Linked DNA regions of Chroogloeocystis siderophila 5.2 s.c.1. The protein of the gene in region 2 binds, or shares a complex with, the protein of the main gene of each other region. Links are inferred from orthologs where the notes say so. Each region holds a gene or a part of one and is shown on either strand. Other genes may lie near its edges. The genes, in order: NIES1031_RS13745, ureC and ureA.

The links.
Region 1: the proteins of ureC (region 2) and NIES1031_RS13745 are in contact, whole or in part, in a crystal structure (PDB 6ZO0), measured with the Sporosarcina pasteurii proteins. The link is inferred for Chroogloeocystis siderophila 5.2 s.c.1 from one-to-one orthologs. Residues at the interface, in WP_115362090.1 of Sporosarcina pasteurii: Met1, Lys2, Ile3, Asn4, Arg5, Gln6, Tyr8, Ala9, Tyr12, Gly13, Pro14, Thr15, Val16, Gly17, Asp18, Gln19, Val20, Arg21, Ala23, Asp24, Asp26, Trp28, Thr37, Tyr38, Gly39, Asp40, Glu41, Asn43, Gly47, Lys48; in WP_115364121.1 of Sporosarcina pasteurii: Val2, Pro3, Gly4, Glu5, Tyr6, Arg7, Val8, Ala9, Glu10, Gly11, Glu12, Ile13, Glu14, Ile15, Asn16, Arg19, Gly37, Ser38, His39, Ile40, Arg60, Asn62, Ile63, Pro64, Ser65, Gly66, Thr67, Leu84, Gly85, Gly86.
Region 3: the proteins of ureC (region 2) and ureA are in contact, whole or in part, in a crystal structure (PDB 4CEU), measured with the Sporosarcina pasteurii proteins. The link is inferred for Chroogloeocystis siderophila 5.2 s.c.1 from one-to-one orthologs. Residues at the interface, in WP_115362090.1 of Sporosarcina pasteurii: Lys441, Phe442, Asp463, Pro464, Ser465, Ala466, Ser467, Ile468, Thr470, Pro471, Gln472, Pro473, Met475, Arg477, Gln565, Arg566, Tyr567, Phe568, Leu569, Phe570; in WP_115362093.1 of Sporosarcina pasteurii: Ala6, Glu9, Lys10, Ile13, Ala16, Leu19, Arg23, Asn31, Tyr32, Pro33, Glu34, Val36, Thr40, Met44, Met70, Glu71, Val73, Met76, Asp78, Gln81, Ala82, Glu83, Leu92.

The regions. Positions count from the first base shown.
Region 1 is NZ_MRCC01000010.1:152,553-156,914, forward strand. The notes cover bases 1,648-4,362. They hold NIES1031_RS13745 (urease subunit beta), read right to left. Parts: upstream 3,304-4,362; coding sequence 2,992-3,303; downstream 1,648-2,991. Other genes in these bases: NIES1031_RS13735 (low molecular weight protein-tyrosine-phosphatase), read left to right, coding at 1,648-1,862; NIES1031_RS13740 (response regulator transcription factor), read right to left, coding at 2,027-2,689; ureA (urease subunit gamma), read right to left, coding at 3,631-3,933; NIES1031_RS13755 (urease accessory protein UreD), read right to left, coding at 3,939-4,362. In the rest of the region: murB (UDP-N-acetylmuramate dehydrogenase), read left to right, coding at 1-646; NIES1031_RS13730 (YbaB/EbfC family nucleoid-associated protein), read left to right, coding at 802-1,152; more of NIES1031_RS13735, read left to right, coding at 1,371-1,647.
Region 2 is NZ_MRCC01000003.1:226,739-234,175, forward strand. What follows is about bases 4,517-7,437. They hold ureC (urease subunit alpha), read right to left. Parts: upstream 6,872-7,437; coding sequence 5,162-6,871; downstream 4,517-5,161. Other genes in these bases: NIES1031_RS04450 (ATP-binding response regulator), read right to left, coding at 4,517-4,673; NIES1031_RS04460 (TM2 domain-containing protein), read right to left, coding at 7,026-7,437. In the rest of the region: NIES1031_RS04430 (hypothetical protein), read left to right, coding at 1-754; rpmF (50S ribosomal protein L32), read left to right, coding at 931-1,107; NIES1031_RS04440 (sulfite oxidase-like oxidoreductase), read left to right, coding at 1,264-1,869; NIES1031_RS04445 (aldehyde dehydrogenase), read right to left, coding at 1,934-3,310; more of NIES1031_RS04450, read right to left, coding at 3,564-4,516.
Region 3 is NZ_MRCC01000010.1:154,835-162,298, reverse strand. The notes cover bases 4,517-7,464. They hold ureA (urease subunit gamma), read left to right. Parts: upstream 4,517-5,813; coding sequence 5,814-6,116; downstream 6,117-7,464. Other genes in these bases: NIES1031_RS13740 (response regulator transcription factor), read left to right, coding at 7,058-7,464; NIES1031_RS13745 (urease subunit beta), read left to right, coding at 6,444-6,755; NIES1031_RS13755 (urease accessory protein UreD), read left to right, coding at 4,942-5,808. Also shown: NIES1031_RS13780 (PAS domain S-box protein), read left to right, coding at 1-990; NIES1031_RS13775 (ATP-binding protein), read right to left, coding at 970-1,410; NIES1031_RS13770 (PP2C family protein-serine/threonine phosphatase), read left to right, coding at 1,513-2,685; NIES1031_RS13765 (STAS domain-containing protein), read right to left, coding at 2,906-3,244; NIES1031_RS23825 (hypothetical protein), read right to left, coding at 3,520-3,939; NIES1031_RS23820 (hypothetical protein), read right to left, coding at 3,882-4,346.

The DNA.
Region 1 (4,362 bases), on a different replicon or contig from region 2:
CACAGTTGCTGCGGGAGAACCTTTACCACGTTTAGCATGGCAAGCGGCTGAACGCGGTTGGCAAGGCTTAGAATGGGCTGTAGGTATTCCTGGTAGTGTCGGGGGCGCGGTAGTCATGAACGCTGGCGCGCATAAAAGCTGTATCGCTGATATCTTGGTAAGCGCTCAGGTTCTTTCTCCTAACGGTGAGGTAGAAACGCTCGCGCCGGAACAATTAGAATACCGCTATCGGACATCGGTACTGCAAGCAAATATCGCTGCTGGCTTGGGTAAACCTCTACGTTTAGTAACTCAAGCCACCTTTCAACTGCAACCAGGTGCTGACCCTGAGCAAGTTCTAGCAACTACTAGCCAACACCTCGAACAACGCCGCACAAGCCAACCGTACCATTTGCCAAGTTGTGGTAGCGTGTTCCGCAATCCTTTACCGTATACTGCTGGATGGTTAATCGAGCAAACAGGTCTTAAAGGCTACAAAATCGGTGGCGCACAAATCGCTGAACGCCACGCCAACTTTATTCTTAACTGTGGCGGTGCTAAAGCCAGCGACATTTTGCAGTTAGTTAACCATATTCAAGACCAAGTACAGCAGCATTGGTCTATTTTGTTAGAGCCAGAAGTAAAAATCTTGGGTGAATTTGACTAGAAAAAGCAGGAATCAGGATGATTTTCTGACTTGTCTACACCCCTGACCTCCGACCTCTGACCTCCGACCCCTTTACAAATCCTCTCAACTCGATATCAGGGCATCTATAATTTAATGGAACTTTGTATCCAATTTGCAACGCGGTCAATCTTTATATGACACAAGGAAAAGGTTTTGGCTTCGGTATAGGGAAAATGAAAGAACTAGCCGATGCTTTTAAAAAGGCACAACAAGTACAAGAAGGTGCCAAAAGGCTGCAAGAAGAACTTGAGCAAATGCAGATCGCTGGCGAAGCTGGCGGTGGGTTAGTTAAGGTCGTCCTTAGCGGTAATCAAGAGCCTCAGAGTGTTGAAATAGCCCCAGAAGCACTCAATGAAGGCGCAGAAGTACTTTCGGATCTAGTCACCATAGCTATGAAAGATGCTTACAACAAATCTACCGCTACAATGCGCGAACGCATGGAAGAATTAACAAGCGGTTTAGAATTGCCAGGAATGGGAATGTAAACTAAGAGCTAGGGGCGAGGAGCAACGGGGGAGTGAAAGAGTAACTAGTGGAAGAGTTTTGGAAAGCGAAGAAAGATGTTAGAGGCATTTATTAAAAGAAGTGTTTTAACTTATAACTCTCTTAAACTCATCACTCTCAACGAGTAACTCATCACTCTAACTACTATCCTCTGCTTTCCATCCCCTGAACTCCGACCTCTGACCTCTAACTCCTCAAAATGCCTTACAAACTGCTATTTGTTTGTCTTGGAAATATCTGTCGTTCTCCGGCAGCGGAGAATATCATGAATCATCTACTTGATGAGGAAAACCTCAACGGAAGTATTATCTGTGACTCAGCAGGTACAGGTGGTTATCACATCGGAAGTCCACCAGATCGACGCATGGCGATCGCCGCAGCAAGTAAGTTGGGAATTAAACTCCAAGGAAATGCACGGAAGTTACAGAAGTCTGATTTGGAAGAATTTGATTTAATTCTGGCAATGGACCGCGAAAATTACCAAGATATTCTCGCACTTGATCGCACTGGTCAATATCGCGAGAAAGTACGGTTAATGTGTGACTATTGCTCGCAGCATAACATTGAAGAAGTCCCAGACCCTTATTATGGAGGCGCACAAGGCTTTAACTACGTTATTGATATTCTCCTTGATGCTTGCACTGGCTTACTTCAAGAAGTTAAAGACGTATCATCCTTGAATCATCATTAGACCTACTGCATGAATGTGATTGTGAATAAATTCGCAACTAATTAAAGCCTGTCTACTTCCGTGGACTGACTATTAAAAGTCTTGTTTAAGTGTACCTTCGGACACTTTGTTTTGTAGTCCCCAACTTCAGTTGGAAGGCATTTGTGATTCATGCAGGAAGTCTATTATTGTAATAGGCGGTATTTCATCACAAAACCAACTAATTCGGCACGATTACTCGTTGAGGTTTTCCGAAACAAGCTACTGACATATTTTTCAACTGTACGCGGACTGAGGTGCAATCGACTGCCAATTTCAGCGTTGGAAAGACCGTGCGTTAGTAAAACGGCGACTTGTTGTTCGCGTTGAGTTAGCTTGATAGGAACTTCTAGCGTTTCCCCTTCGTGTCCTACTAAAGTGTGGGAATTCACCCGTAAACCTTCTTCGTACGACAAACGTGCCTCTGATTGAATAATTTGCGATCGCTCTAGCAAATTACGAATCGCAGCACCAAGTTCATTTAATTCAAAAGGTTTAGGTAGATATAAATCAGCCCCTGATTGATAACCAGCGATTCTTTCTTCGGTTTTATTTCTTGCTGTTAAAAATATCACAGGTAACAAGCGAAACTTGGGATGCTGACGAACATGACGCACTAACTCATAGCCATTCATTCGTGGCATGACAATATCTGTCACCATTAAGTGAGGATGGTATGTTTCTACCATCGCCAACGCTTCTTGACCATCAGCGGCTGTTAGCACTGAATAGCCAGACATTTCCAAGTAGTCGCTGATCGACAAACGAGTTCCGAGATCGTCATCAACGACGAGAAGCGTCAAAGGCATGGATAATACGTAGTTAGCATTTCTAACCAAGGAACATATCGAAATTGGTGCATTCTACAACCGCAAGTACATATAAAGGTTGTTCATACATTGTATTAATAATCTTAAACTAAAGCTAATAATTCATCTTCTAACAAAGGTTAGGTTTGAAATTTAAACAAAAAATCACTCTTCACGCTGATTGTTTCCACTTATGGTTATGAGCGATACTCTAATAAAAAATTACCACTCGATAAAAATCAATATAAGAATCAAGTGGAAAGCTGATTGATGTGATTGCGATAAATTATTAAACGTGCAGTTTAGCCCTCTAACGCGCCGTTAACTCTACCATTGAAGCCATAGATGTGACGACTGCCAACTACAGGGACTAAAACCACTTCTTTCTCGTCTCCAGGTTCAAAGCGTACTGCTGTACCCGCAGGAATATCCAGCCGCATCCCGCGCGATCGCGCACGATCAAAGTCTAACGCTTGATTTACTTCATAAAAATGAAAGTGCGAACCAACTTGAATCGGGCGATCGCCGCGATTAGCAACTTTAATTCGTAGGGTTTGACGCCCCGCATTGAGTTCTATATCACCTTGTTGTACTAACAACTCTCCTGGAATCATTGCGCTTCGATTAATGTAGACGTTCTTGAATTCTACTCTTCTATTTATTTCAGGACAAACTCATAGCACTTAATTAGCTAAGAGTGAATTTTCAAACTCTAAAATTGTTCACATTTCATTATATCAGCGGATAATTTTGCTTTGTTATAACTATTCTTTTTCTGTTACTTGCAGCAATGGCTAACGTTTCAAGCATTGTAGCTTTGATAAACAAATAACCGATTTCCTATTTAATTAAATACAAAAAATCGAAATTAGAGGAAACTTCTACGCGCCACTATCGCCCTATGTCTTCGTTATTGAAAAATCAAATATGTACAGTTTAAATCAGCGAATGGGATTATGAACGGTGACGAGTTTTGTTCCATCAGGAAATGTTGCTTCAACTTGCACTTCTAGTATCATTTCCGCGACACCATCCATGACTTCTGCGCGGGTTAACAAATTTGTACCAAAACTCATCAATTCTGCAACCGTACGTCCGTCGCGCGCGCCTTCTAAAATTGCCGCAGAAATATAGGCTACCGCTTCAGGATAATTTAATTTTAAGCCTCGTTGTTTGCGTCGTTCGGCGAGTAAAGCAGCAGTAAAAATAAGTAGCTTATCTTTTTCTTGTGGTGTCAGTTGCATAAAAGTCAGTTCCTTTCGATTTGCCAAACTCGCGATTGATAGCCTGGTTTTCCTAGCGAAGATAATCGTAGCAAATGCCAAATTTCAGTAAACCATTGGCGCACCTCAGTTGTCGAGTCACCGCGATAGCGACAGAGTAAACCTGTCGTTAAGCGCGTAACACCGGCTTCGCCTTGGTTCAGCGTGGATAACATTCTCACCTTTTCTACCACGTCAGGTGATACAGGTTGTCCAATCCAAACAAAACTGCCAATGATCGATTTTCCAGCTAAACCATGAGGGCTATCGATAACTTTCGCATCTGGGCGTAACTGTTGGCGATCTATCCATAAAGGACGTTGTTGCTGCCAAACTTCGGTATGCGATCGCCAGTTTCCCTGTAAAAACTTCTCTCCCCTAGCACTGCGACCAAAGCGGGTAATTTCCCAG
Region 2 (7,437 bases):
ATTAGTTGGACTAGGAGGGGAGGTTTTAGGAAATTTTCAAGCGATCGCACAAACAACACAACCGATTTCAACGACGCAAGTTACACCAGCGCGCATGAATCTTAAAGTTAATCGGCAGCCGCAGGAAAGCTACGAAAGTTTGATGAATCGGGCAGAAACTGTCGCCGTGACTGCGGTGAAACAACGCTTTAGTCAGGATCGACATACACCCGCAATATCAGTCATGATTGTTGCAGATAGTTACGGTGCGATCGCGCCTGTTTTGTCTCTAGAAATTAGCCGTAACGAATGGCAGTACAGTAAAGCAGAAACGAAAGACCAAATGAAATACTTCTCAACCGCAAAAATGCTGTTGGGATTTGATAGCGTTCCAGGAAACACAAATCAGCCGCAAACGACGACTACGGCGACTCCTGAAATCACGCCAGAAATGGAGCAAATAGATCGGTTCATTCGCGAGTCTGATAATAAACCAGCACAAACAATAGAAGAAATGCCTGAAGATGCAGGAATCGAAGCACCCGCGATCGTACCTGTAGAAACACCAACTCCTGAATTACCCACACTCATCCCTGGTGACGCTCCTGTTCCAGAGACAAGTAATAATACTACTCCGAATATAGTTCCAGTCAATAGCACAACAGATCCAAGTACCACACTGCAACCTAATAATCTAAATCCGAATGTGCCAACTTCACCAATACCAACAAATGATGCTTCGTTGGGGAATATTCCGGAAGTTAACCAAAACTAACTCGTCTTGCGATGCTATTTGGTGATTGAAGTATTGAATCAAAGACAGATTATTATATCAGGGTTGCCTACTTACTTTTGTAAATTGCGTGATTTAGAGGTTTTTGCCACAACACAACTGTGTAGTAGTATTCATGCTCTAGAATAGAAAGGTTGTGAAAAGCGGTGTAACGTATTATGGCTGTTCCTAAGAAGAAGACATCTAAATCGAAACGCGACCAAAGAAGAGCAACTTGGAGACGTAAAGCAGCAGTGGAAGCACAAAAAGCGCTGTCTTTAGGCAAATCAATTTTGACTGGACGCTCTACGTTTGTCTATCCTTCCAAGGAAGAAGAAACTGAAGACGAGGAATAGACACGCGTTGACTTGATTGTGACAAGTAGCAATAAGCGTTGTTAGGTAAATATCAAGATGATCAAAGCTTCAGCTTGAGGTTTTCTCCTGCCTATTTCAAGAGTTTTATCTCAAAATGAAGTTAAGTATATCTCACAACGTAATCTACCCAAGCAAATGCTAGGAAAATTTTTTCAAAAACCAGGAGGCGAACAAAGCGATCGCGTTCCACCTGGTCAGTATTTAACAAAAGGGTTTCCCGTCTTAACCTACGGTCAAACGCCCAAAATTGACTTAGAAGAATGGCGGTTTCGGGTATGGGGTCTAGCCAAACCGGCGACGTTTACTATGTCCGATTTTATGGCACTGCCACAACACGAATTTACTGCGGATTTTCATTGCGTAACGCGCTGGTCTAAACTCGATGTAAAGTGGACTGGCGTCAAGGTGACAGATTTTATGCAGTTAATCGAGGTTGACCCCAAAGCAATCCATGTGATGGAACACTGCTACGGAGGTTACACCACAAATCTTCCCTTGGAAGACTTTGTTCGTGAAGAAAACTTTTTTGCGCATACGCTATTTGGCGAACCGCTACCCGCAGAACATGGCGGTCCATTGCGGCTGGTTGTTCCGCATCTGTATGCTTGGAAAAGCGCTAAGTGGATCAACGGTTTGGAATTTCTCGACCATGAAGAGTCGGGCTTTTGGGAACGTAACGGCTATCACCGACGCGGCGAACCCTGGGCGGAAGAACGCTATAGTGGTTTCTTTGGGTTGTAAAGTTTCATAAGTAACAATCAGGGGAAGGAGTGATGTTTTAAACACCGACCCCTGACCTCTTCAACTAGCCGATTAACCGTTTGATTAAGTCTAGTTTACCTGCATAGGGCGCATAACGCCATTTTAAATCAAGCCAAAAAGATTTCTTTAAGACGCTTTTTTCATGCGATAACGTATCAAAACTCGCCTTACCGTGGTATCTTCCGATTCCGCTATCTCCGACACCACCAAACGGTAAAGATGAAACGCCAACTTGCATTACAGTGTCGTTAATACAAACACCGCCAGAAGAAGTTTCTTGTAAAACTCGCTGTTGAATATCCTTGTTGCGCGAAAACAAGTACAACGCTAAAGGTTTTGGCTTTTCGTTGATAATGGCGATCGCTTCGCTCAAATCGCTGTATTCGATAATTGGTAAAATTGGACCAAAAATTTCTTCTTGCATCACTGGCTTTTCCAGTGAGACGCGATCAATAATCGTTGGAGCAATATAAAAGTCACGCGAATTGGTAGTTCCTCCGGTAACGATTTCTCCATCGTGTAGTAATTCGGCTAAACGTGAAAATTGTTTTTGATTGACAATTCTGGCATAGTCAGAACTCTGTTGCGGATCTTCGCCATAAAATTCTTTGATAACTTTTTGTAAGCTATCAAGCAGTTGTGGCTTGATTTGACGATTGACTAAAAGATAATCGGGTGCAATGCACGTTTGTCCAGCGTTGATAAATTTACCCCAAGCTATTCTGCGCGCAGTATGTTCAAGATTAATATCGCTGTCTACAATGCAAGGACTTTTACCGCCTAATTCTAAAGTGACTGGTGTAAGATGTTTTGCGGCGGCTTCCATCACAATTTTACCGACGGCTGTACCACCTGTAAAAAAGATATGATCGAACTTTTCTGCTAGGAGTTGTTTACTAACATCAATACCGCCTTCTACTACCGCAATATAGGTTGGGTCAAAGTATTTCTGAACAATTTGTGAAACAACTGCTGAGGTGTTTGGCGCAATTTCAGAAGGCTTAACAATAACACAATTGCCAGCAGCGATCGCACCAATTAAAGGCGCTATGATTAACTGAAACGGGTAATTCCACGGACCAATAACTAAGACAACTCCTAATGGTTCGGGATAGATGTATCCAGTTCCAGGAAGTTGTTCGAGGGGAAGACGTACTTTCTTGGGCTTTACCCATGATTTAATATGTTTCAATGCATAATCAATTTCTCGTATAATGCTAATCTCTGTAGCATATGTTTCTAATTCTGGTTTATATAAATCTTTTTTGAGCGCCTTTACAATACTGTCTGTATTCTCTTGAATTGCTCGCTTTAGCGTTTTTAATTGTTCAATCCGAAACTCAACACTTTTTGTTTTCCCACTCTGGAAACAAATACGCTGTCTGCGGATAATGTCATTTATAGATAGTTCAGCAAGCATCGATATCCTCTGACTTTAAGCTTTTTATAATCTCTTAATATTTTTATTTTACAGGCTATTTTCAAGCCTGAACTTCTTGTTATTGATAAGCTAACTATATACTTAAGATAAATTGATTATGCTATTGATTTATGATTTCTAATTGACAAAGGGAGATTAATAGTTGTTTAAGTTAGCTGTAGCCAAGGGAACAATTTTATTATTTTAGTACCAGCTGGTATTTAAGCCAGCTAGTTAATTAGGAAGGAAATTATCACTGAATGTACTGAGCAATCGGTAAGTCAACGATAAACACACTACCTTGACCAGGCGTTGATTTAACATTGATCGTACCTTGGTGAGCTTCTACAATTCTACGTGAAAGGTAAAGTCCTAAACCGCTACCAGAACGTTTGTGGCTTCCTTGGCGAAATCTTTCAAATAAGGTCGCTTGTTCTTCTTGAGGAATACCTGTACCCGTGTCTGCAACTTCAACTGTAATGTATGCGTCTGAGTTTTCATTCTCAGACGGCTTCATCCGTACCTTTACCGAACCAGAGTCAGTAAACTTAATGGCATTTCCGACTAAGTTTGTAAATAAACGGTGAATTTCCAAGCGATCGCCAATCACTTTCAGGTTGACTGGCGCCTCCGCCTCAAACTGTAGAGGTAGGTTTTTTTCTTGCGCCAGCGGTTCTAATTCCTTCACAACCTCGGATAGTACCTCTTGCAAATTAACCGGCACGAAGTTTAAGACTTTACGATCTGCCTCAAAACGGTACACTTCTAATAAGGTATTCACCATTTGCAATAAGTTTTGATTACTACGTGCCATGGTCGTAATCGCTTCTTTCATCGTCGGTGAAAGTTCGCCTAATGCACCTTGTTGAAACAGCATCAGCATTCTATCTGCGGCGACTAAAGGAGTACGTAAATCGTGCGTTAGGCGCGAGACAAAATCTTCGCGTTGGCGGGCTATTTGGTCGCGCTCGTCTACACTGTGTTTTAGCCGTAATAGCGATCGCACGCGTGCCAATAATTCATCAACTTCCACAGGTTTACGAATGAAATCGTCTGCACCCATGTCTAATCCTTGGGCTACACTCGGCTGATCGTACGCTGTAATCAGCAAAATTGGGATAAATGGTAGTTGATTGTTACGGCGGATGCGTTGCGTCACCTCAAAACCATCCATTCCTGGCATCATTACATCAAGGAGTACCAAGTGTGGCGGCGACTGTTCAACGAGTCTTAACGCTGTAGGACCATCCTCAGCAGTGGAGATGTTATAGCCTTCTTCTTCCAGAATAGTTTGGATCAGAAAAACATTATCTGGAGAATCGTCTACAACAAGAATATTGTCACGAGAGGGTTGGAAAGACATGGAATAGAGATGTTTATACTTAAGTTAATTTTTATTAACAGCTTGCATCTGTATTATTTTTCCTCCTAACTGCGCGCTTGACCTCCTACCTACGAAGGATTATTTTTATACCAACTTGCTAGTAGATGATTTTGTTCAAATCCATTGATTGCTTAACTCAAGAGATTCACTACTATTCAAGTTAGTCATCAGCAGCAAAGCCATAGTACGCTCAAACAGCAGCTACAGATAAACAAAAGGATACAGCAGCTAATACGTGCAGAGCAAACTCGAACTGATGCTAGCTGTCTAATTTAATTGCTGCAATTTAGAAATTAACTTTATCTTTCTTGAGTGAAACTCCGATATCTGTAACCATCGGCAATCATTGACCAGATAGGTAAGGCACTATCCGTAATTCGATGTGTAGTAGATTTTTGATTAACGATTGTTCAAAAGAATAAACCTACATTCACACAAGTTGATGATTTAGGTGCAAGCCAACAAATTTAGAAGAGAAAGTAGCGTTGTGCTAAAGGTAAAGTTGTTGCAGGTTCGCACGTGAGTAATTCACCATTTGCCTTGACTTCATAAGTTTCTGGATCGACTTCGATGTGAGGCAAAAAGTCATTTAATTTCATTTCTCTTTTGCTTAGCTGGCGAGTCCCAGACACAGCAACGATGTTTTTTTGTAAGTTAAGTTGTTGAGAGATTCCTAAGTCTTTTGCGGCTTGTGAAACAAAAGTCAGCGAAGTTGTGGCGATTGCCCCACCAAAACTTGCAAACATTGGACGCATATGTACAGGTTGTGGTGTAGGGATACTCGCGTTTGCGTCTCCCATCTGCGCATAAGCGATCGCCCCGCCTTTGATGACAATCTCCGGCTTGACACCAAAAAACGCCGGACGCCACAAACACAAATCCGCAAGTTTCCCTTCTTCTACGGAACCGACATATTCAGAAATCCCATGCGCGATCGCGGGGTTAATCGTATATTTAGCAACATAGCGCTTGGCACGAAAGTTGTCGTTTGCTGCGGTATCTTCCGCGAGGGAACCGCGCTGTTCTTTCATTTTGTGCGCGGTTTGCCAAGTCCGAATAATCACTTCTCCGACTCTTCCCATTGCCTGTGAGTCAGAAGAAATCATGCTAAACGCACCAAGATCGTGTAATATGTCCTCTGCTGCGATTGTTTCGCGACGAATTCGCGACTCAGCAAACGCCACATCTTCCGCAATTCCTGGATCGAGGTGATGGCATACCATCAACATATCTAAGTGTTCGTCCAGCGTATTTAGCGTATAAGGGCGTGTAGGATTGGTAGAAGAAGGTAAAACGTTGGCTTCTCCACAAACTTTGATGATATCTGGTGCATGACCGCCACCCGCACCCTCGGTATGATAAGTATGAATCACACGGTTTTTGAAAGCGGCGATCGTATCTTCGACAAATCCGGCTTCGTTGAGTGTATCAGTGTGAATCGCGACTTGCACGTCGTATTCATCGGCAACACTTAGGCAAACATCAATCGCGGCGGGAGTTGTTCCCCAATCCTCATGAAGTTTTAAGCCCATTGCACCTGCTTGTAATTGTTCGACAAGTCCTTGCGGCTGACTGCTATTTCCTTTCCCTAAAAAGCCTAAATTAACTGGAAAGGCATCCGCAGCTTGCAGCATTCGGTAAATATTCCACGGTCCTGGCGTGCAAGTTGTCGCATTTGTTCCTGTCGCTGGACCTGTTCCGCCGCCGATCATTGTCGTGACTCCAGAAGCGATCGCGGTTTCAATCTGTTGCGGACAAATAAAGTGAATGTGCGCGTCAATTCCGCCAGCCGTGAGGATCATTCCTTCTGAGGCGATCGCTTCTGTACCAGGACCAATAATGATATCTACGTTGTCTTGAATGTAAGGATTTCCCGCTTTGCCAATTTTGAAAATCTTGCCGTCTTTAATGCCAATATCAGCTTTAACGATTCCCCACCAATCGAGAATTAACGCATTTGTAATCACAACATCGACCGCACCATCCGCATTCGCTACTGGCGATTGTCCCATACCATCGCGAATCACTTTACCACCGCCAAATTTGACTTCATCACCGTAGGTTGTCAGGTCTTGTTCGACTTCGATAATCAATTCGGTATCTGCAAGTCGCACGCGATCGCCTACTGTCGGACCAAATGTCTCAGCGTAAGCACGACGATCCATGCGATAACTCATGCGATGCTCCTTTTACTTTTACAGGTTATTTAAAAGTAGAAACTTCGGTATTTTAGCCTGTTCTAGTGCTGAGATAAAAGCTGTTGAACCACAAGATAATCAAGCAAATGCGATCGCCTCCTTACAAAGCATTGACTGCATTCTCATCTCAGACTCATATATCAAACCGATAACGAATTGCACCTGTTACAGGATCGTTGCAAATTTCAGCGCATCCTACTTTTTCAGCTTCTTGCAGTAGTTTTTTTGCTTCTTTCGGGTCTAGCCCAGTGTACATAGCTGCTTGTGCGATCGATAGTTGTCCGCCGTTTTTTTTAGCTGCTAGCAGTAACTTTTGCATCGGACTATGTGCTGTTGAAGGTGAGGCATTTGCTTGAAACTTTTGCTGACGAGGAATATTGCCAATATTTAACTCCAGCGATTGTTGGGCGTGTAGTCCTCGTAGATAAATATTACGCCGATTCACCATGCTAGGAATGAAAGCTAGGTCTATCAGTTGACCAACACCAAGAAAACCGAATGTGAAAAGATAAACCAAACCACTGGTCATGTGACCAGTGTAAAAT
Region 3 (7,464 bases), on a different replicon or contig from region 2:
ATTGCGGTTAACGACAAATATCAACTCCGCAGCTTAAGCTACACCGCAGATATTGCCACAAATGGCAAAGAAGTGTTGGCACTACTAGAAAAAGTTCCTTACAAATTGCTAAATACTATTATGACTCGCTTAGAAGCGCAAACTGAGCTAAACCGTTTAAGTAGTGCAAATAATCATGCGATCGCCCCCCAACTACTAGCTTCCACTGAATCACCAAATCATACATCTAAACTAAAAATTTTGCTAGCTGAAGATAACTTAATTAATCAAAAAGTCGCGCTCAAGCAACTTCAAGCTTTGGGATATACTGCTGATGTTGCTGCAAATGGACAGGAAGTTTTAGACCTAATTGAAAAAAATCCCTACGACTTAATTTTGATGGATTGCCAAATGCCAACTCTTGATGGTATCGCAGCAACAATCGAAATTCGCCGCTGGGGAAAAAGCCGTTTTGCGAATGAGCGACAACCAATCATTGTGGCAATGACAGCTAATGCAATGCAAGAAGACCAACAAAGGTGTCTCGATGCAGGGATGAATGATTATCTTAGCAAACCAGTCATCAAAGAAAAGTTAGCTGCGGTAGTAGAGCGTTGGAGTTGTCATTTAGAACAAGCAGCAACTGTACAGCAAGACACAATAACTAATTCTGTCGTTCGCTTAATTGACTGGCAACAACTGCATCAACTTTCAGAAGGTAGCAAAGAATTTGAAATTGAATTATTACAGATGTTTGTTGAAGATACCCAAGCACGTTTGGAAATCTTAAAAACAGCAATTGCTAACGCTGATTTGCAGCAAATTGAGCAACAAGCCCATCATCTTAAAGGTGCTAGCGCTAATGTTGGAGCTACACCTATGCACGTAGCTGCTGCAACACTTGAACAAAAAATGCGCAGTCAAAATATGATAGGTGCTAATGAGTTAGCCGCAGAAATTGAAGCATTTAATAAGCGTCTTCAAAGTTTTTTAATCGCTCAAAATGTTTAAGTTATGCAGTTTTTTTTTCATATACAAGCAGTAGCGATCGCCTGCTACACGTGTATAGCTGATCTCATCCGCGAGTAAAGACATAATCTTCAAACCGCGTCCTCTCTCACCCTCATTTTTTTCAATCTCAGGAAGTTCTTTGAGTTTTTGCTCTATGTCAAACGCTACACCGTATGCCCAAATATAAATTTCTATTGCCTCAGTATTTCTGATTGCTTCTAATAAAATCGGAGTTTCTTTAGGCAGCCCTCGATGCGCGTGCTCGACAATATTCGTAAAACCTTCTTGTAGCAATGTTTGACACTGCCACCATATTTTTATATCAGTATTCTCTGGATAATTTAATTGCTCAAACCATGAAATAACCTGCGATGCAACTGAAAGATCGGTATTAACTTGGAGATTTATTTTGTTAAACAATTGTCAATCAACCAAATTTTAAATAATATATAAACTATAGCAGATTTAAATCACTAAAGCAAAATTAATAAGTTTTTACACACGTGAATATTTATTTTTTTTATGTTTAAAATCCTCATTATTGATGACGATCCTACAATTCGAGTAGTCCTCAAAAGAGCATTACAAAACCAAGGCTATGATGTCATAGTTGTTAGTGATGGTGAAGCGGGAATTAGCCAAGCACAACAAATACATCCAGCGCTAATTATTTGTGATTGGATGATGACTCATTTGAATGGACTGGATGTATGTCGTTTAATCAAAGCTAATCCAAAACTAGCTACGACTTTTTTTATTCTACTCACTGCACGTGGAAAAGTTGAAGATCGAATCATGGGGCTTGATGCGGGAGCCGATGATTTCTTAGCGAAACCAATTGACGTCAATGAATTAAAAGCACGAGTACGAGCAGGATTACGTTTATATCAACTCAATCAAGATTTACAAGCCCAAAAGCAATCTTTAGAAAAACTCAATCAAGATTTACAACATCAAAAACAACTTTTAGAAACCGAATTAGCCGAAGCAAGTAGCTATGTGCGATCGCTTCTTCCTGCACCCCTTAAAGGAACTGTAACAACCGAAAGCTTATTTATTCCTTCCACGCAACTCGGAGGCGATTGCTTTGATTACTACTGGTTAGATGACCAGCATTTAGTTATTTATTTACTCGATGTTTCAGGACACGGTGTAGGTTCAGCATTGCTATCTGTGTCAGTACTAAATATGTTGCGATCGCAATCTTTGCCTAACACCAATTTTTATCAACCTAATGCAGTTTTAAAATCGCTGAATAACACTTTTCAAATGAGCGACCATGGCGAAAAATACTTCACAATCTGGTATGGAGTATATAATCGCATTCAGCGCCAACTTAGTTATGCTAGTGCTGGTCATCCACCCGCTATTTTATTAGCAAGTACGACTGCAAATCTGCAAGTCAAGCAGTTAGATTCATCAGGTTTACCTATCGGCTTTTTACCTGAGACTGAATTTGAACAAGACGTTATATATTTACAAGAAAAGAGTACTGTATATATTTTTAGTGATGGCGCTTACGAAATTTTTCAACCTGATGGTAGGATTTGGGGAAAAAAAGCCTTCATCCGGTTGATAGTCGATTCACACCAACAAAACATACATTTGAAGCAGATCCTAAACCAGCTTCAAGCTTTAAATCATGGCAATAATTTTGATGATGACCTTTCTTTAATAAGAATTAATTTTAAGTGATTCGATTTGAACCTAATTATGAAATTATACGAAATTACTCACTACTACTTTAAAATCTTGCTGATTGGGTTACTAAATATTTAGAAAATTTTGTACATATTGGTTATTTCAAGTAACAATTGAGAAAGTCCAAAAGTTGAATAATTTTAATGTAAATCATTATTTTGTTCAGTTAAATTGAGCAAAATAATCTTATTTTCTATAAATATGAGAAAATCAACTACTTGTTGGCTAAGACTCTTTGATTAAATTCATCTTGATCGGCAAAAACCTCAAAAACGCGATCCATTTTTGTTAGTTCAAATAACATTTTTACCTGATTGTTGACTGAACAAACAAATAGTTTCCCACCAGCACTACGTACTGTTTTCATTGCAGAAACTAAAGCTCCTAAACCAGAACTATCAATAAAATTCACCTTTTGCAGATCAATTAATACAATATCAGCACCAGCAGCAACGACATCACTAACTTCTCGCCGAAATTGATTACCTCTAATACCATCTAAAATACCTAAAGGCTGCACAATTTTGATAGAATTCATAGTTTTTAGTTTTATTGTCAACTTATTTTCACTTTGCTATTTTGGCATTGATTTAATTTATCGGCAAGATATAAATACAGGGATTTTACATAAATAATGACTTATTTACGTTTTCTTCAACATGATATTCATTCACCTCAATTCAGTACTTAAATAATAATGAATGCTAAAGCATATTATTAGCTTTATCAGAATTCATGAAAGTGAAGCCTCATTAAGTTTGCAATTGCACTTGACCCGCCTTACAACTTTATTCTTCCCAGTCGCAAAATAGAATCAATACACCGACACTAAAAGCTAATCCGCACTTGACCTGTTAGCGAACTGCCACCGTAAGCACTACCGCCAGTATCTTGATTGCGGGCGTTACTAAAGCTATAATCAAGGTCTGCTTCAATATCATTAGAAATTTTTGCTGTACATCGCGCTTGATAACTATTCGCGTTGTCCATTTCTCCTCGCAGGCGTTGTTGTCCTAAATTAGCCGCAAGTCGGCAACGTAAAAAATTAAAAACGTCTCCTTCCCAAGCTACCTCAGCGTTATAAACTAAAAAATCTGGTAGCGAAAAGCAACCACTCGTGCGTTCAAAGTCGTTTGTATAATTCCAAGTGAATAAATTTGCTGCAACGCTAAATTGACCAAATTGACGCTCTAACCGACTAAAAGATTGCCACTCTGAATTACCATCGTTGTAACTACCCCAGCGCAATGTCGAAAAAAAAAGCTGGTATCGCGATCAATTTGCCAATATAAACTTGGTTCCAATCGCCAAGCTGTAATTTGATTTTCTAACGTTTGCGCATTAAATTTATACGAACCCTGTTCCAAAGCCGCTGATAACACAACACCTGATCGCAATTCACCGGAAGGTGCAACTTTTACGACAATTGGAGCATCAAGTTTCGCACTAAAATTGAGTGCTGGCGGTAGACGATCAAATATATCAACCGCCACTGCGGTTTGTAGTGTCATCTCACCAACTTTTCCCGCCCATCCTACTTGAAACGGAATATTTGTAATCGATGCAAGAGTCGGTTCGTCAAAGTAATTAAATCCTGTCTTGAACGTGAGAGTTGCATCATTAGATAGACGAAACTGGATTGTTGGCTCAATCAATAAATTGCGATCGCCAAAGTTATCTGTCTGATGGCGAAAGTCAGTTTGAATACTTTCTAAAACAGGTGCTGTCGTTGATTCGGTAACTGTAGGTGGTACGCTTAAATCTTGTGGAGGTTTTGGTGGTAGTGGCGGCGGCGATCGCAGGCTGGGATTGAAGTTTTCAGGTGCAGCAATTAATATTGGACAGAGTGTGACTTGCCCCGCTATCCCCAGTGAACAGACGTTTTTCTGTAGGTTCTCCCCCAGAATTGGGAACTGAAAGGGAAAACTTCCCAGTAGCAGCGTTTGATTGAGTTGCTGCTAATATCCATATGCTCAAGCTGCCAATTATGCTCCATTGTCGCAAACTAAAATACATAGTCCGTCAATGGATGACTTCGTTTCATATTTACTGATGACATAATTGCAGATTGTAGATAATTCACCATGACAACAAAACTAGCGCTAACTTAGCAAAGCATCCAACCGAGTTCTTACTGAGAAAGCTTGCTAGGTTCATGATTTCAAATTTTATAATTAAGCAAATTTACGCTATAGAATTCAAAAGATTTGTGCCTAACGTGTCACACTACCTGCATAAGGTCATCAAAATATGTCGCGCTTGCTAGAACTCAACAATTCTCAGGAGCCTAATTCTTGGCACGGTAGCTTAAATATGGTGTATAACTGGGTTGATGGTGCGACGACAGTAACTCACCAACAAATGCAAGCACCGTTAAAAGTCCAAAGACCTTTTTATCCCGAAGGAGCAGAAGTTTGTCATAGCGTCATTTTACACACCGCTGGTGGTGTTGTCGGTGGCGACAAGCTTTCGCTTAATTTTCACCTACAACAAAAAGCGCACACACTTATTACAACCGCCGCTGCCAGTAAGATTTATCGCAGTAATGGCTGGGAAGCCGGGCAGAATATTCAGGTACAAGTTGACAGTAATGCTTGCTTAGAGTGGTTTCCGCAAGAAACTATTGTGTTTAATGGTGCAATCTATCGGCAGGATTTACGTGTAGAATTAGCACCTGGTGCTACCTGGACAGGCTGGGAAATTACCCGCTTTGGTCGCAGTGCTAGGGGAGAGAAGTTTTTACAGGGAAACTGGCGATCGCATACCGAAGTTTGGCAGCAACAACGTCCTTTATGGATAGATCGCCAACAGTTACGCCCAGATGCGAAAGTTATCGATAGCCCTCATGGTTTAGCTGGAAAATCGATCATTGGCAGTTTTGTTTGGATTGGACAACCTGTATCACCTGACGTGGTAGAAAAGGTGAGAATGTTATCCACGCTGAACCAAGGCGAAGCCGGTGTTACGCGCTTAACGACAGGTTTACTCTGTCGCTATCGCGGTGACTCGACAACTGAGGTGCGCCAATGGTTTACTGAAATTTGGCATTTGCTACGATTATCTTCGCTAGGAAAACCAGGCTATCAATCGCGAGTTTGGCAAATCGAAAGGAACTGACTTTTATGCAACTGACACCACAAGAAAAAGATAAGCTACTTATTTTTACTGCTGCTTTACTCGCCGAACGACGCAAACAACGAGGCTTAAAATTAAATTATCCTGAAGCGGTAGCCTATATTTCTGCGGCAATTTTAGAAGGCGCGCGCGACGGACGTACGGTTGCAGAATTGATGAGTTTTGGTACAAATTTGTTAACCCGCGCAGAAGTCATGGATGGTGTCGCGGAAATGATACTAGAAGTGCAAGTTGAAGCAACATTTCCTGATGGAACAAAACTCGTCACCGTTCATAATCCCATTCGCTGATTTAAACTGTACATATTTGATTTTTCAATAACGAAGACATAGGGCGATAGTGGCGCGTAGAAGTTTCCTCTAATTTCGATTTTTTGTATTTAATTAAATAGGAAATCGGTTATTTGTTTATCAAAGCTACAATGCTTGAAACGTTAGCCATTGCTGCAAGTAACAGAAAAAGAATAGTTATAACAAAGCAAAATTATCCGCTGATATAATGAAATGTGAACAATTTTAGAGTTTGAAAATTCACTCTTAGCTAATTAAGTGCTATGAGTTTGTCCTGAAATAAATAGAAGAGTAGAATTCAAGAACGTCTACATTAATCGAAGCGCAATGATTCCAGGAGAGTTGTTAGTACAACAAGGTGATATAGAACTCAATGCGGGGCGTCAAACCCTACGAATTAAAGTTGCTAATCGCGGCGATCGCCCGATTCAAGTTGGTTCGCACTTTCATTTTTATGAAGTAAATCAAGCGTTAGACTTTGATCGTGCGCGATCGCGCGGGATGCGGCTGGATATTCCTGCGGGTACAGCAGTACGCTTTGAACCTGGAGACGAGAAAGAAGTGGTTTTAGTCCCTGTAGTTGGCAGTCGTCACATCTATGGCTTCAATGGTAGAGTTAACGGCGCGTTAGAGGGCTAAACTGCACGTTTAATAATTTATCGCAATCACATCAATCAGCTTTCCACTTGATTCTTATATTGATTTTTATCGAGTGGTAATTTTTTATTAGAGTATCGCTCATAACCATAAGTGGAAACAATCAGCGTGAAGAGTGATTTTTTGTTTAAATTTCAAACCTAACCTTTGTTAGAAGATGAATTATTAGCTTTAGTTTAAGATTATTAATACAATGTATGAACAACCTTTATATGTACTTGCGGTTGTAGAATGCACCAATTTCGATATGTTCCTTGGTTAGAAATGCTAACTACGTATTATCCATGCCTTTGACGCTTCTCGTCGTTGATGACGATCTCGGAACTCGTTTGTCGATCAGCGACTACTTGGAAATGTCTGGCTATTCAGTGCTAACAGCCGCTGATGGTCAAGAAGCGTTGGCGATGGTAGAAACATACCATCCTCACTTAATGGTGACAGATATTGTCATGCCACGAATGAATGGCTATGAGTTAGTGCGTCATGTTCGTCAGCATCCCAAGTTTCGCTTGTTACCTGTGATATTTTTAACAGCAAGAAATAAAACCGAAGAAAGAATCGCTGGTTATCAATCAGGGGCTGATTTATATCTACCTAAACCTTTTGAATTAAATGAACTTGGTGCTGCGATTCGTAATTTGCTAGAGCGATCGCAAATTATTCAATCAGAGGCACGTTTGTCGTACGAAGA